3 regions of the Pseudogemmobacter blasticus genome follow, and region 3 is predicted to be linked to each of the others. Evidence: riboswitches for the same ligand, from Rfam matches in the RefSeq annotation. Region 3 holds a riboswitch; each other region holds the start of a gene.
The links. A riboswitch is a leader RNA that binds a small molecule or an ion and turns the genes downstream of it on or off. The one in region 3 is predicted to bind cobalamin.
Positions count from the first base shown of each region.

Region 1: another riboswitch for cobalamin. It lies ahead of B6K69_RS13590 (ATP-binding cassette domain-containing protein); the one in region 3 lies ahead of B6K69_RS04455 (DUF1636 family protein).
Region 2: another riboswitch for cobalamin. It lies ahead of B6K69_RS17030 (DUF4198 domain-containing protein); the one in region 3 lies ahead of B6K69_RS04455 (DUF1636 family protein).

Region 1 covers NZ_CP020470.1:2,784,556-2,794,583, reverse strand. The annotation lists gene B6K69_RS13620 (aldehyde dehydrogenase family protein) at 36-1,559, opposite strand; gene B6K69_RS13615 (enoyl-CoA hydratase/isomerase family protein) at 1,561-2,328, opposite strand; gene B6K69_RS13610 (acyl CoA:acetate/3-ketoacid CoA transferase) at 2,325-3,896, opposite strand; gene B6K69_RS13605 (Gfo/Idh/MocA family protein) at 3,893-4,894, opposite strand; gene B6K69_RS13600 (TonB-dependent receptor domain-containing protein) at 5,026-7,095, opposite strand; gene B6K69_RS13595 (DUF2946 family protein) at 7,172-7,573, opposite strand; gene B6K69_RS13590 (ATP-binding cassette domain-containing protein) at 7,647-8,399, opposite strand; cobalamin riboswitch at 8,432-8,647, opposite strand; gene B6K69_RS13585 (response regulator transcription factor) at 8,752-9,378, opposite strand; gene B6K69_RS13580 (two-component system sensor histidine kinase NtrB) at 9,375-10,028, opposite strand, start outside.
Region 2 covers NZ_CP020470.1:3,491,456-3,501,483, reverse strand. The annotation lists gene tcuA (FAD-dependent tricarballylate dehydrogenase TcuA) at 1-1,591, opposite strand, end outside; cobalamin riboswitch at 1,707-1,920, shown strand; gene B6K69_RS17030 (DUF4198 domain-containing protein) at 2,057-2,845, shown strand; gene cbiM (cobalt transporter CbiM) at 2,849-3,463, shown strand; gene B6K69_RS17020 (Ig-like domain-containing protein) at 3,460-4,065, shown strand; gene cbiQ (cobalt ECF transporter T component CbiQ) at 4,068-4,865, shown strand; gene B6K69_RS17010 (energy-coupling factor ABC transporter ATP-binding protein) at 4,849-5,505, shown strand; tRNA gene B6K69_RS17005 (tRNA-Ser) at 5,718-5,807, opposite strand; gene B6K69_RS17000 (alanyl-tRNA editing protein) at 5,883-6,605, opposite strand; gene B6K69_RS16995 (DUF3772 domain-containing protein) at 6,602-9,061, opposite strand; gene B6K69_RS16990 (cysteine synthase A) at 9,048-10,028, opposite strand, start outside.
Region 3 covers NZ_CP020470.1:917,547-927,574, reverse strand. The annotation lists gene B6K69_RS04465 (cobyric acid synthase) at 1-1,443, opposite strand, end outside; gene bluB (5,6-dimethylbenzimidazole synthase) at 1-1, shown strand, start outside; gene cobO (cob(I)yrinic acid a,c-diamide adenosyltransferase) at 1,455-2,063, opposite strand; cobalamin riboswitch at 2,128-2,333, shown strand; gene B6K69_RS04455 (DUF1636 family protein) at 2,427-2,789, shown strand; gene cobW (cobalamin biosynthesis protein CobW) at 2,786-3,829, shown strand; gene cobN (cobaltochelatase subunit CobN) at 3,836-7,078, shown strand; gene B6K69_RS04440 (precorrin-8X methylmutase) at 7,117-7,746, shown strand; gene B6K69_RS04435 (precorrin-2 C(20)-methyltransferase) at 7,749-8,480, shown strand; gene cobJ (precorrin-3B C(17)-methyltransferase) at 8,477-9,211, shown strand; gene B6K69_RS04425 (cobalt-precorrin-6A reductase) at 9,187-9,933, opposite strand; gene cbiT (precorrin-6Y C5,15-methyltransferase (decarboxylating) subunit CbiT) at 9,932-10,028, shown strand, end outside.

The DNA of each region.
Region 1 (10,028 bases), 1.7 Mb from region 3:
TTTCCTCCCGTTTGCGTTCTGTCATCCGCCGGCGCTCAGGCCGGGCGGGTCTTCACCCAAGGGGCCCGCGTGCGACCGATGCGCAGGACGAGCGACTTGATTTCCAGGAACTCCTCCAGCCCCTGACGGCCGATCTCGCGACCCTGGCCTGACTGTTTCATGCCACCGAACGGCACTTCGGGGAAGCCATCCATCCAGGTGTTGGTCCAGATCGTGCCAGCCTGCGCGCCGCGCGCGAAGGCCAGGCAGGTGTGGACGTTCTCGCTCCAGACGCCCGCCGACAGGCCGTAGCTGGCATCGTTCACCAGCGACAGCGCCTGATCCAGCGTGCGGAAGGTCAGGACCGACAGCACGGGGCCGAACACTTCGTCGCGGGCGATGGCCATGTCGGGAGTGACATCGCAGATCACGGTGGGCTGGTAGAACTGCGCGCCAAGGCCGGGCACCGGCAGGGCCGCGCCGCCAAGGGCGACCCGGGCGCCGGCGGCGACGGCCGCCTGCACATAGCCGTGAATCCTGACATTGTGTTCGGGGGTGACGATGGCGCCGACCTGCGTGTCGGGGCTGAGCGGATCACCGAAGGCGACCTGACGCGACAGGTCCACCACACGGGCGACGAACGCCTCGGCGATGTCTTCGTGAACGATGATCCGGCTGCCCGAATTGCAGCACTGGCCGACGTTGAAATAGACGCCGAACACCACGGCATCGGCGGCGGCTTCCAGATCGGCATCGGGGAAGATGACCTGCGGGTTCTTGCCGCCCAGTTCCAGCGCCACCTTCTTGAGCGTATCCGATGCCGTGCGCGAGATCAGCTTGCCCACGGCGGTGGAGCCGGTGAAGGTGACCATGTCCACGGCGGGGTGGCTGCTCATCAGGCTGCCGACCGGGGTGCCGGTGCCCAGCACGATGTTGACCACGCCGGCGGGAAGGCCGGCCTCGACCAGCAGTTCGCCCAGCATCGCGGTGGTCGAGGGCGTGAATTCCGAGGGTTTCACCACGCAGGTGCAGCCGGCGGCCAGCGCGAAGGGCAGCTTCTGCGACAGAATCCAGAACGGGAAGTTCCAGGGCGTGATGATCGAGACCACGCCGATGGGTTCCTTGATCACGGTGGCCAGCATGTCGGGGCCAAGCGTGTTGTGGCTGTCGCCGGTGATGTCGCGGCCAAGGCCGGCGGCATAGCGCCAAAGGTCGGCGGCACCGGCAATCTCGCCGCGCGACTGGGTGATCGGCTTGCCGCTTTCCAGCGTCTCGATCAGGGCGAAGCGTTCGACATTCGCCTCGATCAGGTCGGCCACGCGGTGCAGCACGGCGGCGCGGGCCTTGGCGGAAAGCCCGCTCCAACGGCCATCGTCAAAGGCGGCGCGGGCGGCGGCGATGGCGGCTTCGGCATCGGCGGCGGTGCCGACGGCCGAGCGGCTGACCACCACCCCATGCGAGGGGGACACGCGGTCAAGCAGGTTGTCGCTGCCGGTCCAGGTGCCGCCGATCAGGTGGCGGTTCTGGCGCGGTTCGGGAAGGGAGGCGCCGGTGGCGGCGATCAGGGTGATCTGGGTCATGTCAGGTTCCGGGGAAGACGGGGGGCCGCTTTTCGCGGAAGGAGGCAACCCCTTCGGCGCGGTCGGCGCTGGCGGAAATGGCGGCCGAGCCAAGCGCCTCGATGAAGGCGGCGCTGTCTTCGCCGCAGCCGGCCAGCAGCATGGCCTTGGCGGTTTCAACGGCGCGGGGCGACAGGCGCAGGACGCCTTCGGCGATGGCTTCGGCCGCGGCGCGGGGGTCTTCGGCCACTTCGGCGGCAAAGCCCAGGGCAAGGGCGCGGTCGGCGGTGATGCGGCGCCCGAACAGCGCCATTTCGCGCACCACGGGCGCGGGCAGCAGCCGGGCAAGGCGTTGGGTGCCCGACCAGCCGGGAACGATGCCGATGCCCGCTTCGGGCAGCGCCAGCGTGGCCTTCGGTGCCATCACGCGGATGTCGCAGGCGGCGGCCAGTTCCAGCCCGCCGCCAAAGGCATGGGCGTGCAGCACGGCGATGGTGGGGCGGGCCAGACGGGCCAGACGGTCGAACAGGCGGTGGCCCGAGCGGACCCAGTGGCGGGCGAATTCGGCGGGGGACAGATCGCCCCAGCCGTTGATGTCGGCGCCCGAGCAGAAGGCGCGGGCGGGTTCGGCGGTGACCAGAACGCAGGCGATGTCGTCCGAGCGTTCGATGGTGTCGAGATGGGCCGCCAGATGGCCCAGCATTTCCACCGAAAAGGCGTTCAGCCGGGCGGGATTGTCGAGCCGCAGTTCGGCGATGCGGCCACGGATGTCGAGGTGAACCGCGCTCATGGCTGCCAGCCCATCGGGCCTTCGGCCAGCAGCGACAGCGGCATCGTCACCGCATCGGGCGCCAGCGCCACGCGGCCATGGCTGGCATCTACGATGTCGCGCTGCGGATTGATGCCGGGCATGATCTCGGTTGCGACAAGGCCGCCGGGGGCAAGCCGCATCACGCAGCGTTCGGTGATATACAGCACCTCTTGCCCCTGCGCGCGGGCCCGGTTGCCCGAGAAGGTGACGTGTTCGACGCGATCCACCATCTTGGTGAACTTGCCGGGCTTTTCCACCCGCAGCCCGGCGGGCGAGACGGCGATTTCGGCCCCTGCCTCGAACCAGCCGGAGAAGACGATCTTTTTCGCATGGGCGGTGATGTCGACAAAGCCGCCGCAGCCGGCGGTGAGGTAGGGCTTCTTGCCCAGTTTCGAGACGTTGACGTTGCCTTCCACGTCAACCTCAAGGAACGACAGGAAGGACATGTCGAAGCCCGCGCCCTGAAAGTAGATGAACTGCTGGGGCGACGGGATATAGGCATCGGCGTTCGAGGCGCAGCCGAAGGCAAAGCCGGTCAGCGGCATCCCCCCCACGGCGCCCTGTTCGATGGCCCAGGTCACCGCCTCGGGGTGGCCTTCCTCCAGCAGGATGCGGGGCACCATGGCGCTGATGCCGAAGCCAAGGTTCGCGGTCATGCCGCCGCGCAGTTCCATCGCGGCGCGGCGGGCGATGGCTTTTTCCACGCCCGGTTCGGCCAGATCGAAGCTGGACCACGGGCGCATGATCTGGCCGGAAATGGCCGGGTCATAGGGGGTTTCGGTGGTCTGGCGCTGATCGGGGTCGATCACCACCAGATCAACCAGATGGCCCGGCACCCGCACGTCATGCGGGCGGAGCGAGCCGTTGGTGGTGACGCGCTTGACCTGCGCGATGACCAACCCGCCGTTGTTGCGGGTGCAGATCGCCTGTTCCAGCCCGCCCAGATAGGCGCCTTCGTGTTCGTAGGTCAGGTTGCCGTGCTCATCGGCGGTGGTGGCGCGGAGGATGCAGACATCGGGCTGGATGTTGGGGAAATGCAGCCAAGTCTGCCCCGCGAATTCGACGCGCGCCACGATGGGCCGCGCAGCACCACTGGCGTTCATCGCGCAGCCTTCGCGGACGGGATCGACAAAGGTTTCAAGCCCGACCCTGGTCAGCACGCCGGGGCGGCGGGCGGCGGCTTCGCGGTGCATGTCGAACAGGATGCCCGAGGGCACGTTGTAGGCGGCGACGCGATCCTCGACGATCATCCTCCATATCTCGGGCATCGGCAGGTTCGACGGGCCGGACGGGTAAGACCCGGCCAGGACGCGGGTCAGCAGACCGTCCTGCGCGATATGGTCGATGCCCTTGACGCCATACATGTCACCGGCGGCGATGGGGTGCAGCGTGGTCAGCCCGCGCGGGTGGCCTTCGGCGCGGAAGCGGTCGCCCAGGGCGCGCAGCACCAGATCGGGGCAGCCCAGGCCCGAGGAGGAGGAGACGGTGACGGTGGCGCCGTCGGCGATGCGGGAAACGGCCTCGGCCGGGGTGACGATCTTGGTCATGCGGTGGCCCCGTATTGGACGGTCTGGCGGGTGCCGGTGCGGGCGGCCTGACGCACGGCCAGCGCCACCGCCAGCGAGGCGATGCCGTCATGGCCGGTGGCGGCGGGCTGACCCTGGCCGGCAACGGCGCGGGCGAACTGGCGGACGGCGACGGTGTACAGGTCATCACTCGCGAAGGGCACGGAGGTGCGGCCGCCGGCGGTGACAAGCTCGACCTCGCCCAGCGGGCGTTGGGTCATCACGCCGCGCGCGAAGATCGACCCTTCGGTGCCATGCACCTCAAGCCCCGATCCGGCGAAGGGGTGGGTGAAACTTTCATGGGCAAAGACCATGGCACCCGAGGGCATGGTCCAGACCGACATGGCGCTGTCTTCCACCCCCTGCCCCATGCCCGATGTGGCGCTTTGCGCGACCACGGTCTGCGGGTCTTCGCCCAGCAGGAAGCGGGCGACATCGGCGTTGTGGACTGTGATATCGGGAATGACGCCGCCGCCGGCGCCGGGATCGTTGATGCGCCAGCCCTGCAGGGGCACCGGCAGGTGGACGGCGTGGAAGATGCGCAGCGACAGCACCCGCCCGATGCGGCCCGAGGCGACCAGATCGCGCACGGCGCGGTGGCTGCCCGAACAGCGCAGGTGGTGGTTGGTGGCAAAGACCACGCCGGCGGCATCGGCGGCGGCAACCATCTGCTGCGCTTCGGCCAGGGTCAGGCCCAGCGGCTTTTCGCACAGCACATGCTTGCCGGCGGCGATGGCGGCCAGCGCCTGCGCGTGGTGCTTTTCGTTGGTGGACGAGATGTAGACCGCATCGACGCCCGGATCGGCCAGGGCGGCGGCCAGATCGGTGGTGAAGGCCGGGATGGCGTTGGCTTCGGCAAAGCGGGCGGCAAGGTCGGCAGAGCCGCTGACGACGGTGACGATCTGATGCCCTGCCGCGCGGAAGGCCGCACACATGAATTGCGAAGCAATGGTGCTTGCCCCGATCAAGGCCCAGCGCATCCTCTTCCCCTCCCCGGATTTGGATCGTTCCAAAATTTGTATATGGAACGATCCAAATCCGGTCAAGACGATTCGCGGGTCGGGCATCAAGGGGCCGGGGCCGCAGGTTTCGCGGCCCCGGCAGGCGCGGGTCAGAACTTGGCCGAAAGCGCCAGATGGAAAGTGCGGCCCGGTTCGTAAACCTGCACCAGCGCAGGATCGACCGCGTTGGACCGGGCCAGATGCGTGGCGTAGGCCCGGTCGAACAGATTGTCGACGCCGGCAGTCAGCGTGACCGTTTCGCTGATGTCATAGCTGCCGAACAGGTTGAACACCGCATAGCCGGGCGTTGCGGCCGGGTCGCGGGCGGGGTCGATGCGGTCCTGCCCGTCGGCCCAGACCATCTGGGTGCCCAGCCGCCAGGCGCCTTGGCCATAAGACACCGCCAGCTTGCCCATCAGCGGCGGGATCTGCGCCAGCGGCGCGTCGTCATCGCGGTTCTGGCCACGGGTATAGGTCAGATCCCCGGTCAGTTGCAGGCCGCCGCTTTGCCATGACCCCGACAGCTCCACCCCGGCAAGCTGGGCCGAGACGTTGCGGTAAGTGGTCACCCCGGCATAGGTGCTGGCGTCGCGCAGGATGAAATCATCCACCCGGTCGACATAGGCGGTGGCGGTCAGGCCCCAGTCATCGCGCTTGACCTCGACCCCCAGGTCGAATTGCAGGTGCTTTTCCGGCGCGATGTCGGGATTGCCGACCCAGTTGTTGCGGCCCATGGCGCGTTCGGTGGCATCTGCCGTGCGGACCGAACGGGACAGGCCGACAAAGCCGGTCAGCCCGTCGCCGAAATCATGTTCGAACCGGATCAGCCCGCCCCAGTTGTCTTCGCGGCGGGCATCGTTGAAGGTGGTGCCGTAGTAGGTGGTGTAGAACCCGTTGGGCGCGGCCGCGGCATAGCCGGGCAGACCCGCCGCCGCCCCCGCGCTGGCCTTCACATGGTCATAGCGCAGACCCAGTTTCAGCGTGTTTGCGGCATCCAGTTCGGTTTCGGTTTCGGCATAAAGCCCGGTCTGTTCGATGGTGACATCGGGCCACATCAGGAAACGCGCATTGGCGGGGTTCGCGGCCTCGATCGCGGGGCGGGCGGCGGCCATACCGCCATAGAGGATGGCCATGCGGTTGTTCGACTGGTGGTCGATGCCGACCCTGGCGGTGGTGCTGCCAAAGGCAAGCTGCGCCTCGACCTTGCCGCCGCGCGTGTCGGAAGTGGTGGGAACGCGCATGAACATGCCCGTGGCGGGACGCAGCGAATAGTTGTCCATGACGTGATCGACTTCGGACAGGAAGACCTCGGCTTCGATCCGGCGCAGGGCGCCGGCGTCCAGATCCACCCCGCCGCGCAGGCGCCAGACCGAGGTATCGGTGGAGGGGCTGTCCATCCCGGCGCCGGCGAACAGCACGTCGCGCGCGGCGTCACGGTCATGGTCCAGCGCGATGTCGAAGCCCTGCCCCGCATAGCCGAAGGTCAGGCCGCCGCTGGTCTGTTCATAGGCGCTGCGCACGGTGCGGCCTGCGCCATCGGCGTAATCATCGGCATCCTTCGCCTCGACCGCGCCCTTGACGTAGAAGCCGTTGCCCAGCGTCCAGGTGAACCTGCCGCCCGCGCCCAGAGCATTGGCGTTTGATCCGGCGCTGGCGTGAGCCTCGCCGGTAAAGCCGCTGGCCGCGCTGGCGGGGGGCGCCTCGCGCTCCAGCCGGACGGTGCCGCCGGTGCCGCCGGGGCCGTTTGTCACGCTGGCATAGCCACGGGTTACCGTCACCCTGTCGGCGCGGGCAAAGGCCGCGGTCGAGGCGGGCGGATCCATGTGGTTGGGGCACCCGCCATAGGTGACGGCCCCGGCGTCGATGACGTTGATCTGGTTCGAGTTCAGCCCGCGGATCACGATATCAAGCCCGTGGCCGCCCATGCGGCTGCTGGCGATGCCGGGCAGCGTGGTCAGCACGGCGCCGCCGTCCAGATAGGACGGGGTGCCCAGGGTGGCGGGGTCGAAGACGGTGCCCGAGGCGGTGCTTTGCGGCCCCTTGATCGCGCTGCCGGCAATGTAGATCGGCGGCAGCAGGGTGGCGGGGTCTTCGGCCGTGCCCTGCGCAAGCGCGAGGCCCGAGATCGAGCAAAGCAGGATGGCGGTCGCGCCAAGGCGCGCCGGATTGGCGATGATCATGGTTTCTTTGTCCCTTGTTTCCGGGCGCGCGGTCAGCTTGCGCCGCGCGGCTTCCGTTGGTCTGGCTGAAGTGTGGTCAGGCAGTGATCCGGGTCGGGGGGCCGCGGATCAGGCGGGACAGGTCAAGCGGCTGCGGCACCCCGCGGGGCGCCGGCACGGGCAGCGACAGGCTGGCGACAAGACGCCCCGCCAGAACCGGCAGCGGGGGCGGATCGCCAAGCAGGGCGATGCCGGTCAGGCAGAAGGGGCAGCTTTGCGCGGGGTTGGCATCGGGCTTTTCGGTATCGCTGATCTCGCCGGTTTCAAGGTTCAGCAGGACCGTGCGCATACTGCCCTGCGAACAGAGCACGATTTCCAGCATCCCGTCGGCCAGACGGCCCGGCTGCAACGGGCGCAGCCCCAGCGACAGTTGCAGCGCAAGCAGCAGAACAAGGGCCGCCGTCAGCAGCCCCCGAAGGCGGGAGAAAAAACCCTTCACGACATTCATCAATACGAATGTTCGCACATCTGATGCCGGTGGACAATTTCCAGAATGTCGCAGGCGGTGGCCTTCAGCGGCCCCTTCGCCCGACAAGGCTTGCCGGGGACAGGGCGGCGGGGTCTTCGGTCAGGATGCGGCCGTGCTGAAGGCGGATCACCCGGTCAACCGCATCGGGAACCGGGGCGGTTTCGGGCAGCGCGCAGACGGCCGCCAGACCAAGGCGGCGCAGATGGTGCAGCAGCGCGGGCAGATGGCGGGCCTCGTCCGGGTCGGCGGGGCGATCCAGCACCACAAGCGCGGGGTCTTGCGCCAGGGCGCAGGCCAGGCGGGCAAGCTGCCGGTCGCCGGGGCGCAGCGTGCCGAAGCGGCGGCGGGCCAGCGGGGCAAGGTTCAGCCGCTCCAGCACCTCGGCCACGGCTTCGGCGTCGCGCCAGCCGGGGCGGCCGGTGGCGCGGCAGGCCTGCCGGCCAAGGGCGACAAGCTGGCGCAGGGTCAGGCCCGGATCGACCGGCGCTTGCAGCACGGCAGCCACGCTGCGCGCCGCCTCATGCGGCGGGATCAGCCAGAGGTCGCGCCCGTGCAGCAGGACGGCACCACGGGTTGGCGGCAGGGCGCGGCACAACAGCCGCAGCAGCACCGAGGTGCCCGCGCCGGGCGGCCCGGCCAGCCCCAGCACCTGCCCCGCCTGAACGGTGAAGCTGATGTCGGCAAGGGTCGGGCAGCCGCTGCGGGCAGCCCAGCCCACGCCGCGAAGCTGCAACAGGGCAGGCCGCGAAACGGGGCAGACAGGGGCCGCCGGGGGGCGGTGTCTTGGGTCGTCCATCGCAAGCTCCTTTCCGGGGCACCCCGCCCGGTGTGGTTGATCTGACGATGGCAGGTCTCCTGACTCGCGGGTCGTGGCTTCCCCCGCCTTCCCGGGCCCGCAATCGGGGGGCCCAGTGGCGATGGGGGTCGCTCGCCGCTTACAGTTGCGGGGGCAGTCACGGAATTGGCGCCGCCGGCACCGCACCGTGTTCCCTTTTCATCCGGTCAGCCCTTGCAGGCCGTCGGAACCATCCCGGACAGGGTGCCCCGGCAGGCCGTGGCGGGGCAAGCCCGGCTGCGACGCCTGTGGCGCCGCGCCCGACATGAGGCTGCGATGGCGTGACAGGATGCGGCGGTGCCCGGACCGGCGGTCAGGACAGCATCCGCGCCAGTTCGGCAATGTTGCGGGCGCCCATCTTGGCCAGCACGCGCGACCGATGCGCCTCGACCGTGCGCATCGAGATGCCAAGGTCATCGGCGATCTGCTTGTTCAGCCGGCCTTGCAGCATGAGGACCATCACCTCGACCTCGCGCGCCGACAGGCTGGCGCGGCGCTGTTCAAGGTTCAGCCGGTCGCGGGCGGCGGCCACGCGGTCGCGGCGCAGGGCGATGGCGCTGAGGGCAAGATCGACGATCTGGTTGTCGTTGAACGGCTTTTCCACGAAGTCGAAGGCGCCGGCCTTCAGGCTTTGCACCGCCAGCGGTACATCGGCGTGGCCGGTCAGGAAGATGACGGGCGGCAGCGCATCGACGCCGCCTTCCTGCGCCGACAGGGCATCCAGCACCTGCGGCCCCGACATCCCGTCCATCCGCACATCCAGGATCAGGCAGCCGCAACCGGGCTGCGGCCAGCCGGCCAGCAGCGCCTCGCCCGAGGGCCAGAGCCGGGTGGCGATGCCGCGCGATGCGAAGAGGAAGGCCAGCGCGTCACGCAGGGCTTCCTCGTCATCGACGATATGCACGGCAAGATCGGTGTCGGCGGTCATGGCGGCGGTCATGGCGTGGCCTCCTTTGCGGCTTCGGCACGATCCCCGGTGGCGGGGGGCGGGCCGGCCGGCAGCGTTACCGCGAAGACCGTGCCACCCGGGGGGTTGGGCGCGTGCTCAAGCGTTCCGTGATGCAGTTCGACGATGGAGCGGCAGATGTTCAGCCCCATGCCCATGCCATGGCTCTTGGTTGAGGTGAAGGGATCGAACAGCTTGCCGGACAGCGCCTCGGGAATACCGGGGCCGCGGTCGATGACTTCAAGCCGCACGGTTTCGCCCTGCGCCGTCAGCCGCACTGCCAGCACATCGCCGCTGCGCGGGCCTTCGGCCATGGCTTCCATGCCGTTGCGGATCAGGTTGACCAGCACCTGTTCCAGCAGGATACGGTCCGCCGCCACCTGCGGCAGGTCTGGGGGCGCCTCAAGCCGCAGCCGCACCCGCATTTCGCGGGCATCGGCGCCCAGAAGGCCGATGGCATCGGCGGCCACCTCGGCCAGATCCAGCGCCACGAACTGCGGTTCGCGCTTCTTCACGAAATCCTGGATGCGGCGGATGATCAGCCCGGCCCGCCGCGCCTGCGTGGCCATCTTTTCCAGCGCGCCACGGATCAGCCCGGGGTCATTGCGGCCCTGATCAAGCAGGTTCAGCCCGCCCGCCGCGTA
Region 2 (10,028 bases), 980 kb from region 3:
ACCGGCAATCGTGGCACAGATGGGCAAGATGGCGCAGATCGCCGTCCCGCAAGCCCTGCCGCAACTGGGCCGCCGGGAAGACATCGCAAAGCCCGGTGCAGAACCCGCAGGTGTTGCACAGGTTCATCGTGCGCCGGGCATTGGCAAGCGGATCTTCCGGCGGCGGCGCAGACGGGGCGATCCGGTCTGCAAGGGCCGGCCCCTGCGCGGGCAGAACCGCAGACCCGGCCAGCGCTGCCGCCTCGCGCCCGGCGATGCGACCGAAGACGCCGGCAATGGTCAGCCCCATGCCCGAAAGGTAGCCCGGGCCCAGGATCTGGCCGCACATGGCGGTGCCCGCCGCGAAAAGCTGCGGCGCGGTGCCCCCTGCGGCAAGGCGGATTCGCGTACTGGCGTCGACGGCGGCTCCGTGGCGCGTAAAGGCCAGCCCAAGCCGCATGGGAATGGCCGCAAGGGGGCCGTCAAGCCGGCCCAGAGGGGCCGTGTCGCGCAGGGTGCGCGGTGGATCGGGCGGCGGACCGCCGGCCTGCCAATCCCTGATCTCTTGCAGCGTGACGGTCAGGCCATCGGGGTCGATGCCACAGGCAAGGGCCAGCGCCACGGGCGTGGCCGCGCGCAGCGGCGGATACATCAACGGCGGCAGACGGGCGGTGCCCTCGGGCCCCAGAATGATCCAGCCGCGCGGATCCGGCCGGTCTTGCAGAAGACGCGCCCAATGCGAGAACCTCTCGGGGCTGATCGTGGCGCCTTCATCGCCAAGGCGGCGGCCATCAGGGCCGACGACAAGGCCAAACTGCATACCGTCCAACCTGCTGACAATTCCGGCATCGTCTTGTGGCGCGCGGGCATCAACCGGGACAAGGTGGCCATCGCCCGGCAAACCGGCGGCGGCAGCCCCGTGCGACAACAGCCAAAGCAGCGGTTCGCCCTGCTGGAACGGCGTGCCCCGATTGGCGATCACCGCCGCGCGCGGGCCAAGGTGGCGGGCCAGCTCGCCCCTGTTTGCGCCCGTACCGCCGCAGGCCAGCACCACGGCAGCGGCGGCAATCTGCACCGGCCCCTCGGGCGTGTCGGCAAGAATGTGCAACGGGGCGGCCGTTTGCGGCGACAGCGCGGCCGGATCTAGGGCGCGGACCCGCCAGCCGGTGCGAATATCCACCCCCAGGGCGACAGCACGGCGGACCAGCGCATTGACCAAGGCCTGCCCGCCCCCGCGCAGAAAGACGGTTCGGCGGGAATAGGGCAGATTGCCGTCGGCCCAGGGTTCGAAAGCCACCCCCTGCGCCAGAAGCCAGGGCCCCAGGTCGCCCGCGCCTTCCGCCAGACGCTCTGCAAGGTCTGGATCAGGCGCAGCCTTGCGCCGAAGATCCGCCAGAAAGGCCGCGGCGGGGTAACTGTCGCGCTGGAAGGGCGTTTCGGTAGGGTTGACCAGACGCAGGTTGCGGCAATGGCGGGCGTTGCCGCCCAACAGCTCGCGCGGCGCGGCATCCACCAGCATCACGGCGGCCCCGGCCTCACGCGCATCGATGGCGGCGCAAAGCCCGGCGAACCCGCCACCGATGACCAGAACCCTGTTGCCGCCGTCCGCCACCACTCCCCCCCGTCTCTTCGCGGGCAAACGGTTTCACGGATGCGTCCGATCCTCAAGGGCACCCCTATTCGCAACCTGCGGCGGAAAGGCGGTTGACATGCCGCGGCGGTTATGGCCGGTAAAGGGCATCATCGGTCCCTTGCCGGGCATCATCGCGCGGCGAGGGGGAGAGAGGGAATACGGTGCGGCCCGCAGGGGCCAATTCCGTGGCTGCCCCCGCAACTGTAAGCGGAGAGCGACGCCGAACACGCCACTGGGCCAACCGCCCGGGAAGGCCGGCCGAGCCAAGACCCGCGAGCCAGGAGACCTGCCGGCGAGGCATGGTGAAGAGCGATCTTCGCCTGCAATCAACCGGACGCCGGGGTGTGCGTCTGGCTCGCAGAGCCGGAACAACGCCCTGCGTGCCTTTCATCCCGAACGTCCTTTCTGGATTCCGTCTTCTGACGGCACAAGAGAGGAACGACCATGACCCTTCGCCCTGCCGCGCTGATCGCCGCGGCCTGCCTGTTGCCCTTGCCCGCCGCAGCGCATTTCCAACTGATCCATGTTGAAAACCCCATCATCGAAGGCCCCGGCGATGTGCCGTTGCGGCTGATCTTTTGGCACCCTTTCGAGAACGGCCATGTGATGGACATGGGCCAACCGCTGGCCTTCTACAGCGTGAACAAGGGCAAGAAGACCGACCTGATGGATCGGCTGAAGCCGATCACCTTTACCGGCGTTGAAAATGCGGCGGCCGCCTATGAGGCCAGCGTGCCGGTAACAAAGGCCGGCGATTATGTGCTGGTGGTTGAACCCGCCCCCTATCTGGAACCCAGCGAGGATGTCTTCATCCAGCAACTGACCAAGGTCTATCTGAACCATGCCGAACTGCCGACCGACTGGATGGAACCGCAGGGTCTGGCGACCGAGATCCTGCCGCTGAACAAGCCCTACAACATCATTGCAGGCTCTACCTTCAGCGGGCAGGTGCTGGCCGAAGGCAAGCCGGTGCCCGGCGTCGAGATCGAGGTCGAGTTCATGGCCGCAGAGCCGGACCTTGCCACCAATACGGCGAAATCGGCCGTTGCCGGGCCAATGCCGGGCGGGTCGGTCGTGGTGGTTTCCGATGCCGACGGAACCTTCACCTTTGGCATTCCCAAGGCCGGCTGGTGGGGCTTTGCGGCGCTGGGGTCCGGCCCGGCCAAGGAACATGAAGGCAAGGAACTGAGTCAGGATGCCGTGATCTGGGTGCGCGCCTGGGATCTGGAGTAAGCCATGCACATCGTTGATGGCGCGCTGTCCAACCCCGTGGTGATCGGGGGCGCCGTGATCGCGGCCGGGGGCATTGCCCTTGGCCTGCGGGCGCTGACGGTTGAAAAGATACCCACCGCCGGCGTGTTGTCGGCGGCGTTCTTCGTGGCCTCGCTGGTGCATGTCCCGATCGGCCCCTCATCGGTGCACCTCATCCTGAACGGTCTGGCCGGGGTCATCCTGGGCTGGGCCGCGTTTCCGGCGCTGTTCGTGGGCTTGCTGTTGCAGGCGGTGTTCTTCGGCTTTGGCGGGGTCACGGTGCTGGGGGTCAACACCGTGAACATCGCCCTGCCGGCGGTGCTGGTCGGCATGGCCTGCGGCCCGTTCATCCGCCGCGGAACCGCCCTGACCGCCACGGTCTGGGCCGGCATCGGCGGCGCACTGGCGATTGCGCTGACAACGCTGTTCGTCGCGCTTTCGCTGATGCTGAGCGGCGAACAGTTCCTGCCCGCCGCCAGGCTGGTGTTCTTTGCCCACATCCCGGTGATGGCCATCGAAGGCGTGCTCACGGCTGCCGCGGTATCGCTGGCCCGCAAGGTGAAACCCGAACTCTTCCATGCTCTTGAGGTGGCACGATGAAACAGGCCGGATCTCTTGCAACGGCGGCCCTTTGCCTGATGCTGGCGCCCTGGCCCGCCCTGGCGCACAAGGTGATTGCCTCGGTCTATCCTGCAGGCCGCGCGATCGAGGGCGAAATCGGGTTTTCCAACGGCGATATGGCGGCGAACAGCAAGGTCACCGTAACCGACCCGGCCGGCCGCCCCTTGGGCGAAACCACAACGGACGAGGGCGGTGTTTTCCTGTTCACCCCGACCGAACCCGTGGACCATGTGTTCCGCGCCGATCTGGGGGCAGGCCATGTGGCCGAGGTGACCATGAGCGCAGCCGATGTGGGCGGCATCCTGGGCAAGGCCACCCCGGCGGCAGCCACCGCCGCCCCGGACGCCGTCCCTGCCCCGGCCGCCGCGTCCCCCGGTGGGGCCGCCGCCAACGGACCCGCGCTGGATGAAGCCGCCATGGCCCGGATCGTGCGAGACGAGATGCGCCCCCTGCGACAGGAGATCGCCGCCTACAAGGAGAAGAACGATCTGCAATCCATCCTGGGTGGCATCGGTTACATCGCCGGGCTGTTCGGGATCGGCTTCTATGTCGCGGCGCGCCGCCGCCCCATGGCGCGCTGACCGTGGCGCATCTGCTTGGCCTTGGCGAAACGGGCGCGGTGGGGCTATCGCCCCGCCCTTCGCCGCTTGTCCGGCGGCTGGACCCGCGCGGGCGTATTCTGGCGGCGCTGGCCTTCGCGGTGGTGGTCACGGGGCTGTCCAGCCTGACAGCACTGGTGGCGGCGCTGGCGGCGGCACTGGCCCTGCTGGCGGTATCCGGCCTGCCTGTGGCAACCACCCTGAAACGCATGATGCTGATGGACGGGTTCATTGTCTTCATGCTCGTGCTGCTTCCGTTCTCGACGCCGGGCACGGCGCTTCTGGTGGTGCCCGGCGGCTTTGTCGCCAGTGCGGAAGGGCTGCGGCTGGCGGTCGAAATTGCGCTGACCGCCAATGCGGTGATCCTGGCGCTGATGGTGCTGGTCGGCACGATGGAGCCGGTGGTGCTGGGACATGCGCTGGCGCGGCTGCGGGTGCCGGAACGGCTGGTGCATCTGCTGCTGTTCACGGTGCGCTACATCGAAGTGTTGCGCGACGAATACAGCCGGTCGCGACAGGCCATGCAGGCGCGCGCTTTCCGCCCCGGCAGCAACCGGCATTGCTGGCGCAGCCTTGGCCAACTGGTCGGAATGATGCTGGTGCGCGCGCTGGAACGGTCTGAGCGTATTCTGCAGGCGATGAAGTGCCGCGGCTTCACCGGGCGGTTGCCGCTGCTGTCAGACCTGCGGTTCGGCCGGATCGACGGGTTGGCGGCGGGGCTGTTCCTTGCCGGGCTTCTGGGGCTGGTTCTGCTGGAGATGTGCCTTGCCGACCTTGCTTGAACTGGAAGAGATCCACTTCGCCTATCCGGGCCAGGCACCCGTGCTGCGCGGCGCCAGCCTGTCCGTGGCGGCAGGAGAGCGGATTGCCCTGGTCGGACCGAACGGATCGGGGAAATCCACGCTGCTGCGCATCGCGCTGGGGCTGGTTCTGCCCCTGCGGGGCCGGGTGCGGGCCTTCGGACAGGAGCGCAGGCACGAGGCCGCGTTTCATGACGTGCGGCGGCGGATCGGGCTGGTGTTCCAGGACCCCGATGATCAGTTGTTCTGCCCGACGGTGGCCGAGGACATCGCCTTTGGCCCGCTGAACCTGGGGCGATCCCGGGCCGAGGCCTTGCGTCTGGTGGACGAAGTCCTTGACCGGCTGGCGCTGCGACACCTGCGGGACAGGGTGACACATCACCTGTCAGGCGGGGAAAAGCGGCTGATCACACTGGCCTCGGTGCTGGTGATGGACCCCGAGGTGCTGCTGCTGGACGAGCCGACCAATGCGCTGGACCCGGAAAACGAGGCAAGGCTTCTGGAAATCCTGCAGACCCTGCCCCAGGCCATTGTGCTGGTCAGCCACGATGCCGCGTTCCGCGCGCAAGTGACCTCTCGCGAGGTGCGGCTGGAAAAGGGCATTGTGGTCGACCAACCCTAGCCGCCGGACGGCAGGCTGCGACAGCCCCCGCCCCTGCCGTTCAGACCAACCTTGCCCCGCGCCCCGCATCGTGGCGCCTTCGTCCCCCTTCCCGCAAGCATCCGGAAAGCCCCGGCAGACACACCAGACAACGCCAAGCGGCCGCGGATTCAAGGCCCTAATCATGCCCGTGAGGCAGTGCGAGAATTGATCAAGCTGAAAATCAAGGATTATGGCGGACAGTGAGGGATTCGAACCCTCGAGACGGTTCCCCGCCTACACACTTTCCAGGCGTGCGCCTTCGACCACTCGGCCAACTGTCCGTGGCGGCGGTCTTAGCGGTTCGGGCGCGGGGCGGCAAGGGGGTGCGGCGGGGGCTTTCGCGGAGAACCCGCAGATCAATCTGCCAGGGTGATCGAGACGCGGCGGTTCATCCGGCCCTTCTTTTCCACCTTGTCGATGGTGACATGGCCGATTTCGCCGGTGCGGGCGACATGGGTGCCGCCACAGGGTTGCAGATCGACTTGCCCCACCCCTTGGCCGATGCGGACCAGCCGCACCCTGCCCTGCCCTGCCGGCGGCCGGACGGACATGGTTTTCACCAGGCCGGGGTTGGCCTCCAGTTCGGCATCGGTGATCCAGGTTTCGGTCACCTTCAGATCACGCTCGATCAGCGCGTTCAGGGCGGCCTCCAGCGCGGCCGTGTCCGCGGGCGGGTCTGGCATGTCGAAATCCAGCCGGCCCCGGTCGGCGCCGATCTGGCCGCCGGTCACCGGCAGCGGGATCACCACCGACAAGAGATGCAGCGCGGTATGCACCCGCATGTGGCGGTGGCGGCGGGACCAGTCCAGCACCTGACGGACCTCGGCCCCCACCGGGGGCATCTGCACCGGCGCGGCGGGCACCAGCACAATGGCCCCGCCCTCACCCTTGACCGTGGTGGCAACGGGCAGGCGACCGCCGTCCCAGACCAGCCAGCCACTGTCGCCGGGCTGGCCGCCGCCCGTCGGGTAAAAGACCGAAGCGTTCATCACGATTCCACCTTCGGCGGTATGGGCCAGGACGCGGGCGGTGGCTTCTTGCAGATACGGGTCGGCGCGGAACAGCGGTTCGGTCGTCATGCGGGGTCGGCAGCGCCTGCGCGCCCTCCTTTCGGTTCCTCGGCCACCACGGGCGCGACGGGCGGGATCGGCGTTTCCGGCGCAGGCATCCGCAACGCCGCCAGCGCGGCGACGATCTCGTCGGCATTGCGCAGGGTGACATCCGACTGGGCGAAGGGAATCTCGATCCCCTCTTCCTCGAACCGCTTGACGATCTGGTGATTGATCTCGTTCTTCACCGACAGGCTGAAGTTCACGTCGCGCAGGATCACCCGGATCTCGAACATCATCGCATCGGCGCCAAAGCCCTGTAGCACCACCACCGGCGGCGGGTTCAGCACCACAAGCGGCTGCGCCTCTGCAATCTCGCGCAACACCGTCTCGACCTTGCGGGTGTCAGACCCGAAGGCCACGCCCACCGGCACGATCAGCCGGCCTGCAAGGCCGAAGCGCGTCCAGTTCTTCACCTGCTGGCTGACCAGATCGGCGTTCGGCACGATCACCATGGTGCGGTCGAAGGTCTGCACCCGGGTTGATCGCACCGAGATCGACTTGACGATCCCCTGCACCCCACCAACCTCGATCCAGTCACCTTCTGACACCGGGCGCTCGATCAGCAGGATGATCCCCGAGACGAAGTTCGACACGATGTTCTGCAGGCCGAAACCGATGCCCACGGACAGCGCACCGGCCACGATGGCCAGACCGGACAGGTCAATTCCGGTGGCATTGATGGCCACCAGCGCCGAAAGGAAGATGCCAACGTACCCCGTGCCCGAGACCAGCGCCGTCTGCCCGCCGCGATCCATGCGTGTGCGGGGCAGGATCGAGGTCTTCAGCGCCCCCTGGAACATCCGCGTCAGCATGTAGCCGATGGCGAAGATCACCGCGAACAGCAGGAAGTCGGTGGGCGAGATCCGCGTCTCGCCCATCTGGAACCCTTCGCGGAACCGGGTCCAGATTTCGGTCAGGTCTGCCAGACGCGCGCCCCAGATCAGCACGAAGACCGGCACCGCCAGCAGGGTCAGGGCAAAGCCGATCAGCACCGGGACAAGACCGTCGCGATCCGAAGCGGCATCGTCGCTGGGCGAGACCATCGCCCAGATGTCCGCCAGCAGGCGCTGCAACACCAGAAGCAGCGTGATGAGCCCCAGCGTGACGATGGCCGGGAAGATCATCGCCCGCGCCGCCGCCACATAGCCGAAGGCAGCCAGCGCCGGGCCGACAAAGCCGATCACCGTCACCACCTTGGCCAGGATCGACAGCAGCCGCAGCACATAGCTTTGCGAGCCGGCCTCGCGCGCAAGGCGCAAGACCCGGCCGATGCGGATCAGCACCAGCCCGCCCGCAACCAGGATCGGGAACGAGGCCACGGCCGTCACCGCTTCGGAATAGGACTGCGGGTCCATGGTGATGCTGCGCAGGAACTCTGCCGCGATCACCAGGCCCATCATCTGTGCCATGAAGCGGCCTTCGATGCGGCTCTCGGGCGGCAGCGGCAAAGCCGCATCCTCGCCCTGCTGGCGCGGGAAGGCACGCCCGCCCAGCCAGGCCGCGACAAAGACCGTAAAGCCCAGGAACGGCAGCGACACCGCGATCCGGCGGGTGACCTCGCCCAGCAAACCGCTGTTCAGCAGCGCAACAGTCAGCGCAACGGTGCCGGCCGTCGGCACCACCACCTGCCCCAGCGAGGCCAGAACCGACAGCACACGCCGCCGCGCCTCGGACCCGCCGGCCTGCATCCGGTCGACAAAGTTCTCGATCCAGCGCCGGGCATAGAAGGTCAGCCCGGCCCACAGCACCAGAAGCCCAAGGATCAATGGCAGATTGCTGAGGAATACCCCCCGGGCATCCTTGTTCTGCCAGCCCTCGCGCGCCTCATCCACAATCCGCATCAGCGTGTCCGAGATGCCGACCGCCGCCTCGGGCCAGTTGGCCGGGTTCACCGGCGCCGGCCAAAGCTGCAACAGCTCATTGGCCTGGCGTTCCCGCTGGGTGCGGTCGATCTCGCGGATCAGCCCGTCGGCCCGGCGATAGGCCTCTTCCGCCGTGATCCCCGGCGCCTGCAATTTGCCCAGCAGATCCGCCAGATCCGACCGGCGGCTGGCGATCTCGGGCGCCTCGGTCTTGCCTTCCTCGGGGGCGGGCCCCAGCGCCGCGATCTGTTCCTTGACCGTGGCGATCCGGGTCGAGTTCACGTTCTGCGCATTCAGCAGCGTTGCGCGCCACTTGGCCAACTGGTCGCGCAGTTCATCCAGCCGCTCGTCGCTGATGTTGCGGTTCTCAAGCTGGTCTTCAGCGGCACTCGCCGCCTTTTCCCACTCGGCATAGTCTACGGTCGGTTCGGCGGGGGCGGCCGCTTCGTCCGCCCATGCGGGCGCTGCGACCGGCCCGGCCACAAGACCCAGCCCGACAACCAGCGCCAGAACGGCCGGGATCAGCGCGCGCAGACCGCGCAGGCGGTCACACGTCTTCATAGACCGACGGCAGCGGACGCGCCCCGCGGGCCAGCCATTCGGGAACCGGCAGACCCTTTTCCCGCAGGAAAACAGGATTGTAGATCTTGGATTGGTAGCGGCTGCCATAGTCGCAAAGAATAGTCACGATGGTATGGCCCGGCCCCATCTCGCGCGCCATGCGGATGGCGCCGGCGATGTTGATCCCGGTCGATCCGCCCATGCACAGACCTTCGTCCGTGAGCAGATCGAAGATCAGCGGCAGTGCCTCGGCATCGGGGATGCGCCAACTGAAATCGGGGGTGAACCCTTCCAGGTTCGCGGTGATGCGCCCCTGCCCGATCCCTTCGGTGATCGAGCTTCCGGGCGATTCCAGCTTGCCGGTCGAATAGAAGGCGTGCAGCGCCGCCCCTTCCGGGTCTGCCAGACCGATCTTCACCCCCTTGGGCTGCAAGGCCAGACCAACGCCGGCGAGCGTGCCGCCCGACCCCACCGCCGCCACGAAGCCATCCACCTTGCCGCCGGTCTGTTCCCAGATTTCCGGCCCGGTGGTCTCGATATGCGCCTGACGGTTGGCCACGTTGTCAAACTGGTTGGCCCAGATGGCGCCGTTCGGCTCGGTCCGGGCCAGCGCCTCGGCCAGACGGCCGGAGTAGCGGACATAGTTGTTGGGGTTCTTGTAGGGGGCCGCCGGCACCTGCACCAGCTCGGCCCCTGCAAGCCGCAGCATGTCCTTCTTTTCCTGGCTCTGCGTCTCGGGGATCACGATCACGGTGCGGAAGCCCATGCTGGCCCCGACCAGCGCCAGCCCGATCCCGGTATTGCCCGCCGTGCCCTCGACAATCGTGCCGCCGGGCCTGAGCTGCCCCTTCGCGATGGCATCGCGGATGATGTAAAGCGCGGCGCGGTCCTTGACCGATTGCCCGGGGTTCATGAACTCGCACTTGCCCAGGATCGTGCAGCCGGTCATCTCGCTGGCGCGCCGCAG
Region 3 (10,028 bases):
GCGGGCCAGCGCCAGCAGGGCTGGCACGTCGAGATGCGTCTCCAGATGGGCGGCAAGGTCGTCCAGCACCTGCTCGATCCCCTCGGCATAGGCCAGCCCCGACGCCGAAGCGCCCAAGCCCCGCAGAAAGGCCGCGCGGAAGGCGTCGTCGGTGAACAGGCCGTGCAGATAGCTGCCGGTCACCCGCCCGTCGGCCGAGGTGGCGCCTTCGGGCCGCCCGTCCAGCAGGGCAAAGGGCCGGGCACAATCTGCCCCCTCGGTGCGGCCGATGTGGATTTCATAGCCCGAAACCGTCAGCCCGCTGGTGCGATGCGTGGCGGTGGACCGTGTCAGCCGCTTGTCGGATGTCATCACGGTGGTCACGTCCAGCAGGCCAAGGCCCGGCGTTTCGCCCGCCGGCCCCTCAATCCCCTCCGGGTCGGCAACGCTGCGGCCCAGCATCTGATAGCCGCCGCAGATGCCCAGCACATGCCCGCCGCGCCGGCGGTGGGCGGCAAGGTCGATGTCCCAGCCCTGATCGCGCAGGAAGGCCAGATCGCCCCGCGTGGATTTTGAGCCGGGGATGATCACCAGCCGCGCATCGCCCGGAATGGCCCGGCCAGGCAGCACCATTTCGACCGTGACGCCGGGTTCCTGCTTCAGGGGATCAAGGTCGTCGAAATTGGCGATGCGCGACAGCGCCAGACAGGCCACCTTGAGGCCGCCGCCCTGGCCGTTGCCGGTCAGGTCCAGCGCATCTTCGGCCGGCAGGCGGGCGGCGCCGGCGAACCAAGGCACCACGCCGAAGCCGCGCCAACCGGTGCGTGCCGCGATCAGGCTGTAGCCATCGTCGAACAGTCGCGGGTCGCCACGAAAACGGTTGATCAGGAACCCCGCAACCAGCGCGGCATCGTCGGGGTCGATCACCGCCTGCGTGCCCACGATCTGCGCGATCACGCCGCCGCGGTCGATGTCGCCGGCCAGCACCACCGGCACATCCGCCGCCCGGGCAAAGCCCATGTTGGCGATGTCGCCCCGCCGCAGGTTCACCTCGGCCGGGCTGCCCGCGCCTTCGACGATCACCAGATCGGCCCGCGCCTTCAGCCTGTTGAAACTTTCCAGCACCGCCGGCATCAGCGACGGCTTCATCTTGCCATATTCGCCGGCGCCGGCCCGGGTCAGACGGCGGCCCTGCACCACGACCTGCGCGCCGATGTCGGTTTCGGGCTTCAGCAGCACCGGGTTCATGTCGGTATGCGGTGCCACCCCGGCCGCCAGCGCCTGCAAGGCCTGCGCACGACCGATCTCGCCGCCGTCCTCGGTCACGGCGGCGTTGTTCGACATGTTCTGCGGCTTGAAGGGCAGAACCGACAGCCCGCGCCGCCGCGCCGCCCGGCACAGCCCCGCCACCAGCAGCGACTTGCCGACATTCGAGCCGGTGCCCTGGATCATCAACGCGCGCATGGCAGGTCTCCTCAGAACTCCACGCCCGGCTGGCCCTTGATGCCGGCGCGGAACGGGTGCTTGACCAGCGTCATCTCGGTCACCAGGTCGGCCAGGTCGATCAGTTCGGGCTTTGCATTGCGTCCGGTCAGCACGACATGGGTCATCGGCGGCTTCTCGGTCTGCAGGAATTCCACCACCTCGGCCACATCCAGGTAATCGTAGCGCAGCGCGATGTTGATTTCGTCCAGCAGAACCATGCGGATGGCCGGGTCGCGGATCAGGTCTTTCGCCTTTTCCCAGCCCGCACGGGCCGCCGCCACATCGCGGGTGCGGTCCTGGGTTTCCCAGGTGAAGCCTTCCCCCATGGCGTGAAACTGGCAGAGATCGTTGAAATGCGCGGTGATCAGCCGCCGTTCGCCGGTGTCCCAGGCGCCCTTGATGAACTGGACAACGGCGCAGGGCATCCCATGCGCGATGGCGCGCAGGATCATGCCGAACCCCGCCGAGGATTTGCCCTTGCCGGTCCCGGTGTGCACGATCACCAGCCCCTTTTCGGCGGTCTTTTCCGCCAGAACCCGGTCTTTCGCGGCCTTGATCCGGGCCTTCTTCTCGGCATGGCTGCGGTCGGTGTCCGGCATCGGCTGCGACATGGCGGCGTTTCTTCCCTGGGTTGGGCGGCTTGACTTTCGGTCTGCCTTGGCGTCACTGGGGCACCAAGCTGGTTCCTGTCTATGACAGGCGAAGAGGGAATGCGATAGGGCCGTCCGGCCCGAGGCGCAGCCGCCCCCGCGACCGTGACCGGAGTTGGGTGTCCGATGCCACTGGCCGAAAGGCCGGGAAGGTGGGCACCCGGGGGAGCGATCCCCGACTCCGCAAGCCGGGAGACCTGCCAGCTTTGTTGTCAACGGGCGGACGGGGTGATCCGCGACCGGTGGATCGCCGCATCCGTCGCGCGCGCCTGCCTGTCCCTTTTCCCCGCCTGTCGCAGCCGGGAAGGGCGCATGACCGTTACGCTGCTTGTCTGTTCCACCTGCCGGGCAGGGGAGCCGGTGCCCGAGGGCACCTTGCCCGCCGGCACGCGCCTTGTCGCGGCGCTTGAGGCGCTTGGCCCTGTGCCCGGCGTTACCCTGCGCCCCGTCGAATGTCTGTCGGCCTGTTCGCAAGGCTGCGCGGTGGCGTTGTCGGCGCCCGGGCGGTGGTCTTACGTCTATGGACGGATGTCCGAAGCCGATGCGCCGCAGATCCTGGCCGGGGCGGCCGCCTATGCCGCCGCCCCCGACGGTATCGTTCCCTGGCGCGAGCGTCCCGAAATCTTTCGCAAGCAATCGCTTGCCCGCATCCCCCCCATCGGAGAGCCGACATGAGCGATCTTGCCAAGATTCCCGTCACCGTGATCACCGGCTTCCTTGGCTCGGGCAAGACGACGCTGATCCGCCATCTGATGCAGAACCCGCAAGGCCGGCGTTTGGCGGTGCTGGTCAACGAATTCGGCAGCGTGGGGGTGGACGGAGACATCCTCAAATCCTGCGCCGACGAGAATTGCCCCGAGGAAAACATCGTCGAACTGGCGAATGGCTGCATCTGCTGCACGGTTGCAGATGAGTTCATCCCCACGGTCGAGGCGTTGCTGGCCCTGCCGCAGCGGCCCGATCACATCCTGATCGAAACTTCGGGTCTGGCGCTGCCTAAGCCGCTGCTTCGGGCGTTTGACTGGCCCGCGATCCGGTCTCGGATCACCGTCGATGGCGTGATTGCGCTGGCCGATGCCGAGGCCGTGGCGGCGGGCCGCTTTGCCCCCGACCCTGTGGCCGTGCAGGCCCAGCGGGAGGCGGATGACAGCATTGACCACGAAACACCCCTGTCCGAGGTTTTCGAGGACCAGATCGCCTGTGCAGATCTGGTCTTGCTGACCAAGGCCGATCTGGCGGGCGAGACCGGCGTTGCCGCCGCCCGGGCCGTGATCGAGGCTGAGGCACCGCGCAAGCTGCCGATCCTGCCGTTGGTCGAAGGCGTCATCGACCCGCGGGTCGTTCTGGGGCTGGGGGCTGCCGCCGAGGATGATCTGGACGCCCGCCCGTCGCACCATGACGGGGCCGACGATCACGAACATGACGATTTCGACAGCGTGGTGATCGACCTGCCCGAAGTTGCCGACCCCGAGGCGCTGGCTGCGGCGATCCGCACCCTGGCCCGCGAATTGCGCATCCTGCGGGTCAAGGGTCATGTCGCGGTGACGGGCAAGCCGATGCGCCTTCTGGTGCAGGCGGTGGGGGAACGGGTCCGGCATCAGTTTGACCGGCCCTGGGGCGCTGCGCCGCGCCGGTCGCGGCTGGTGGTGATTGCCGAACACGACGACATCGACCCAGCCGCCATCCGGGCGGTGTTTGACCGGGCGGGGATCTGACCGCCCATGCATGTGGTCTTCCGCGAAAGCCATGGTCTGGAAGAGACCGAGGTGCCCACCGATCTGGGGCAGACACGGGCCGATCTGGTGGTGCTGTCCTTTTCGGACAGCGACCTTGGGGCGTTTGCGGCCGGCTGGCATCGGGCCCGCGAGGCCGGGCATCCGCTGCCCACGCTGCGGCTGGCGAACCTGACGGCCCTGCGGCATCCGATCTCGGTCGATACCTACCTGGACCGCACGCTGGTACAGGCTCGCGCCGTGCTGGTGCGGCTGATTGGCGGCACCGGCTACTGGTCCTACGGTCTGGCCGCGTTGCAGGACATGGCCCGTCGCAAGGGGGTGGCGCTGGCCGTTCTGCCGGCCGACGGGCGCGAGGACGCGGCGCTGGACGCGCTTTCGACGCTGCCCATCTCGACCCTGCGCCGGTTGCAGGCGCTGTGCGATGCGGGCGGCGCGGTGGCGGCCCAGGCGGCGCTGGCGCAATTGTCACTGGCGGCGGGCCTGTTCGCCGGCCCGGTGAGCGGCGCCAAGACTGTGCCCGAGTTCGGCTGGTATGACCCCGATCTTGGCGTAGTGCCTGCCGCGCCCGAACCAGCCGCGCCGCTGGCTGTCGTCGCCTTCTACCGCAGCTATCTGACCGCTGCCGATACCGCGCCGGTCGATGCCCTGATCCGCGGCTTGCGGGATCGCGGCTTTGCGGCTCTTGGCCTGTTCGCCACGTCGCTGAAGGCGCCCGAAGCGGCGGCCTGGGTTCGTTCCGAGCTACTGGGTCTGTCGCCCGCGCTGGTTTACAACGCCACGGCCTTTTCGGCCAAGGCCGAGGACGGCACCTCGCCTTTGGACGCCGCCGGTTGCCCCGTGTTGCAGGTTGCCCTCTCCACCGCCCGCCGGGCCGACTGGGCTGCGGCCGACCGCGGCCTGTCGCCGGCCGATCTTGCCATGCATGTTGTGCTGCCCGAAGTGGACGGCCGCCTGTTCGCCGGCGTGGTCAGCTTCAAGTCGCCCGGCCGGCGTGACCCCGACCTGCAATATTCCCGCTTCCGCCACGAAGCTGACCCGGACCGGATCAACGCCGCCATCGCCCGTGGCCTGGCCCTGCACCGGCTGGCGCAGACCCCGCACGCCAACCGGCGGCTTGCCGTGATCCTGTCCACCTATCCCGGCCGGCCAGACCAGATTGCCCATGCGGTCGGGCTGGACGCCCCGGCCTCGACCAACCGGCTGCTCGCGGATTTGCAGGCGGCCGGCTATGACACCGCCCCCGCCGATGCGCTGACGGCTGCGCTGCTGCGCGAAACGCTGTGCTGGCCGCTGGCCGATTACCGTGCGGCGCTTGCCCGCTTGCCGGAACCGTTGCAAAGGGCGCTTTCCACCGCCTGGGGCCTGCCGGAGGCCGACCCGGCCTGCACCGATGGCGCCTTCCGCTTTGCCGCCCTGCGCTCTGGCAAGGTGGTGATCGCGCTGCAACCCGAACGCGGCGACAGTGCCAGCCGCGACGGCGATTATCACGACCTGTCGCGCACGCCCCGGCACGGCTATGTGGCCTTTTACCTGTGGCTGCGGTCACAAGGGCTGGATGCGCTGGTCCATATGGGCGCCCATGGCACGCTGGAATGGTTGCCGGGCAAATCGGTCGCCCTGTCGTCGGCCTGCTGGCCCGAGGCGCTGACCGGCGATCTGCCGGTGATCTATCCCTTCATCGTCAACGATCCGGGTGAGGCGGCGCAGGCCAAGCGCCGCATTGGCGCGCTGACCCTGGGCCATCTGCCGCCGCCGCTGATTGCCGCCCACCTGCCCCCGGCGCTGGAGGGGCTGGAGCGTCTTCTGGACGAATATTCCACCGCGGACGGGCTGGACCCGGCCCGGCGCCGCCGGTTGATCGCGGAAATCCGCGCCACCGCCACCGCGCTGGGCGTCGAGGACGATCTGGGTCTGGCCCCCAATGCCACCCCGATGGAGGCGATCACCCGCATCGACCGTTTCGTCTGCGATCTCAAGGACAGCCGGCTGGGCGACGGCTTGCATGTCTTTGGCGCGGGGCTGGGCGAAACCGACGGGATTCTGGCCGCCCTGGCGGGCCGCTTCGTGCCGCCGGGGCCGGCGGGATCGCCGTTCCGGGGCCGGATGGACGTGCTGCCCACCGGGCGTAACCTCTATTCCGTTGATCCCCGCGCCGTGCCCAGCAGGGGGGCCCATGCGCAGGGCATCAAGCTGGCCGAAGAACTCTTGCGCCGCCATCTGCAGGATCAGGGCGACTGGCCGCGCGGGCTGGTGGTCGATCTCTGGGGGTCGGCTTCCATGCGGACCGCGGGCGAGGAATTCGCCATGGCACTGCATCTGGCGGGTCTGGCGCCGGTTTGGGATGAGGTGTCGGGTCGGGTGTCGGGGGTGGAAGTCCTGCCGCTGGCGTTGCTTGGCAGGCCCCGGATCGACGTGACACTGCGCGTGTCCGGCCTGTTCCGCGATGTGTTCCCCACCCTGGCGCAATTGTTCGAGGCGGGGGCCGAACGGCTGGCCCTGCGCGACGAGGCGCCCGAGGACAACCCTTATGCGCTGCGTGTGCCCCGCGTCTTTGGTCCGCGTCCCGGCCTTTACGGGCTGGGCATGGGGGCCGCGCTGGACGACCTGACCGAAGAGGGGCGCCTTGCCGCGGGCGAGGCCTGGCTTTCGGCCTCGTCCTGGGCCATCGACGCGCGCGGCCTGTCGGTTCCCGCCCGACCCGCGCTGGAAGACCGGCTGCGCGGGGCCGATGCCTTTGCCCATGTGCAGGATCTGGCCGAGACCGATGTGCTGATGGCCCCCGATTACGCGGCGCATCAGGCGGGGTTTGCCGCCGCGCGGCACCGTCTGGGCGAGGCGACGCCCGCGCTTTACCATCTGGACAGCACCCGCCCCGATGCGCCGCGCGCCCGCAGCCTGACCGAGGAAATCGCCCGCACCGTGCGCGCCCGTGCGGCCAATCCCGACTGGGCCGCCGGCATGATGCGCCACGGCTTCCGCGGTGCGGCAGAGATCACCGCCACGCTGGACAATATGGGCGCCTTCGCCCATCTCGCCCGCGCGGTGCCGCCGCATCTGTTCGACCTTTATCACGCGGCCACGCTGGGCCGCGATGAGGTGGTCGCCTTCATGGCTACCGAAAACCCTGCCGCCCTGTCCGCGCTGCGCCAGCGTTTTGCCGCGCTGCGCGCCGCGGGCCTGTGGCAAAGCCAGCGCAACGCCCTGTCCGCAGAAGAGCGCCTGTCATGACGCTTCGTTCCGCCGCCCCTGACACCCGGACCCACAAGATGCCCCACAGCTACATTACCGACGGCGCTGAAATCTATCGCAACTCCTTTGCCATCATCCGATCCGAGGCCAATCTGGCCCGCTTCACCACTGAGGAAGAGCCGGTCGTCGTCCGTATGATCCACGCCTCGGGCATGGTCGGGCTGGAAGATCACGTCCGCTTCAGCGCCGGCATGGCCCTTGCCGCCCATGCCGCGCTGGCCGGGGGGGCGGCGATCCTGTGCGACGCGCGCATGGTCAGCGAGGGCATCACCCGCGCACGCCTGCCTGCCCAGAACCGCATCATCTGCACCCTGCAAGACCCGTCTGTTCCCGGTCTGGCGGACCGCATCGGCAATACCCGCAGCGCCGCTGCCGTCGAATTGTGGCGGCCGCATCTGGCCGGGGCACTGGTCGCCATCGGCAATGCGCCGACGGCGCTCTTCCACCTGCTGAACATGTTGCAAGACCCGTCCTGCCCGCGCCCCGCGGCCATCATCGGCTGCCCGGTCGGCTTTGTCGGCGCGGCGGAATCGAAAGAGGCGCTGATGCAGGCCCTGCCATGCCCGTCGATGATCGTGCGCGGCCGGCTGGGCGGATCGGCCATCACGGTTGCGGCCGTCAACGCGCTTGCCAGCCGGAAGGAATGACCATGGGACGCATCATCTGTGCGGGGCTTGGTCCCGGTGACCCCGACCTGATCAGCGTCAAGGCCGACCGGCTGATCCGGCAGGCCAGCCATGTGGCGCATTTCCGCAAGGCCGGCCGGGCCGGTCAGGCACGCCGCATTGTTGACGGACTGCTGCGCCCCGACGTGGTGGAACTGGCGATGGAATATCCCGTGACCACCGAGCTTCCCTTCGACAGCCCCGGCTACAACAGCCTGCTTGCGGGATTCTATGACTACTGGGCGGGCCAACTGGCCGATTTGGCCCGCACGACCGATGTTGTGGTTCTGTGCGAGGGCGATCCCTTTCTCTACGGTTCGTTCATGCACCTGCACAGCCGGTTGCAGGGCCGGGTCGCGGTCGAGGTGGTTCCCGGCATCCCCGGCATGGTCGGCTGCTGGTCTGCGGCCGGCACGCCCATCACCTGGGGCGATGATGTGCTGTCGGTGCTGATGGGCACGCTGCCCGAGGACGACCTTGCCCGCCATGCCGCCGCGGCCGACGCGCTGGTGGTGATGAAGACGGGGCGCAACCTGCCAAAGATCCGGCGCGCGCTTGACCGGGCAGGGCGGCTGGATCAGGCTTGGCTGGTCGAGCGCGGCACCATGCCGGATCAGCGTGTCGCCCCCCTGGCAACGGTCGATGAGTCCGACTGTCCCTATTTCGCGATTGTCCTGGTCCATGGGCACGGTCGCCGCCCTGGGGGGCCGCAATGACCGGCTGGCTGGCCGTGGCCGGCCTTGGGCCGGGCCGCGAAGATCTGGTGACACCCGAGGTTTCGGCCGCGCTGGCCGGGGCCACCGATGTGCTGGGTTATATCCCCTATGTCGCCCGCGTTGCCCCCCGCCCGGGCCTGACGCTGCACCCGTCGGACAATCGCGAAGAACTGGACCGCGCGCTTCATGCGCTGGACCTGGCGGCGGCGGGCCGGCGTGTGGTCATCGTTTCCTCGGGCGATCCGGGGGTTTTCGCCATGGCCTCGGCCCTGTTCGAAGCGCTTGAAACCCGCCCCGATCTGCACCGGCTGGACATTCGCATCCTGCCCGGCATCACCGCCATGCTGGCCGCCGCCGCGGCGGTGGGCGCGCCCCTGGGCCATGATTTCTGCTGCATAAACCTGTCCGACAATCTGAAGCCCTGGGCGCTGATCGACCACCGGTTGCGCCTTGCGGTCGAGGCCGATCTGGCGATGGCCTTCTACAACCCGCGATCGAAATCCCGCCCCGAAGGGTTTGTCCGCGCGCTGGAGACCCTGCGCCAGCTTTGCGGACCGGACCGGCTGATCACCTTTGCCCGCGCGGTGTCCACCCCCGATCAGGCGATCCGCACCGTCACGCTGGGCGAAGCCACACCCGAGATGGCCGACATGCGCACGCTGGTCATCGTCGGCAATGCGCAGACCCGCCGCGTGGGCCCCTGGGTCTATACCCCAAGGTCCGCATCATGAATCCAGTGCAGCACCTCATCGACGGTGGCGACGGTTGGGCGCGGCGGCAGGGCGGGCCTGTCGATCATCACCACGGGCAGGCCCAGTGTGCGCGCCGCGACGATCTTGGCGACAGCACCGCTGCCGCCGGCGTTCTTGGCCACCACGATCTGCACGCCCTGCTGCCGCATCATCGCAAGGTCGCCTTCCTCCGAGAAGGGGCCGCGGTCCACCAGCACGGTCGCCTGTGGCAAGGGAAGGTCGCCTTCGGGCGGATCGACCAGTCGCAGCAGATAGGCGTGCCCGGGCCGCGCGGCGAAGGCGGCAAGGTTCTGCCGCCCGATGGCCAGGAACACCCGCGCCGGGGCCTCGGGCAGCGCGGCAACCGCCGCCGCCACATCGGGAACCCTCTGCCAGTCATCGCCGGGCTGTTCGGTCCAGGCCGGCCGCTCCAGCGCCAGCAGGGGGATGCTGGTCGCTGCACAGGCGGCAATCGCATTGCGGCTCATCCGTGCGGCGAAGGGGTGGGTTGCGTCGATCACGCCCGCGATGCCTTCGCTGCGCAGCCATTGCGCCAGCCCGTCGGCGCCGCCGAAGCCGCCCACCCGGCAGGGCAAGGCCGGGGCGACCGGCGCCGCGGTGCGCCCGGCATAGGAATAGATCGCCTGCGCCCCCGCATCGGCCAGCGCGCGGGCCAATGCGCCCGCTTCCTGTGTTCCGCCCAGCAAAAGGAGGCGCGGCATGGCTGATCCCTGGCTTTCCATCATCGGTCTGGGCGAAGATGGACTGGAGGGCCTGTCGGGCGCAAGCCGGGCCGCCCTGGCCGCAGCCGGAACTG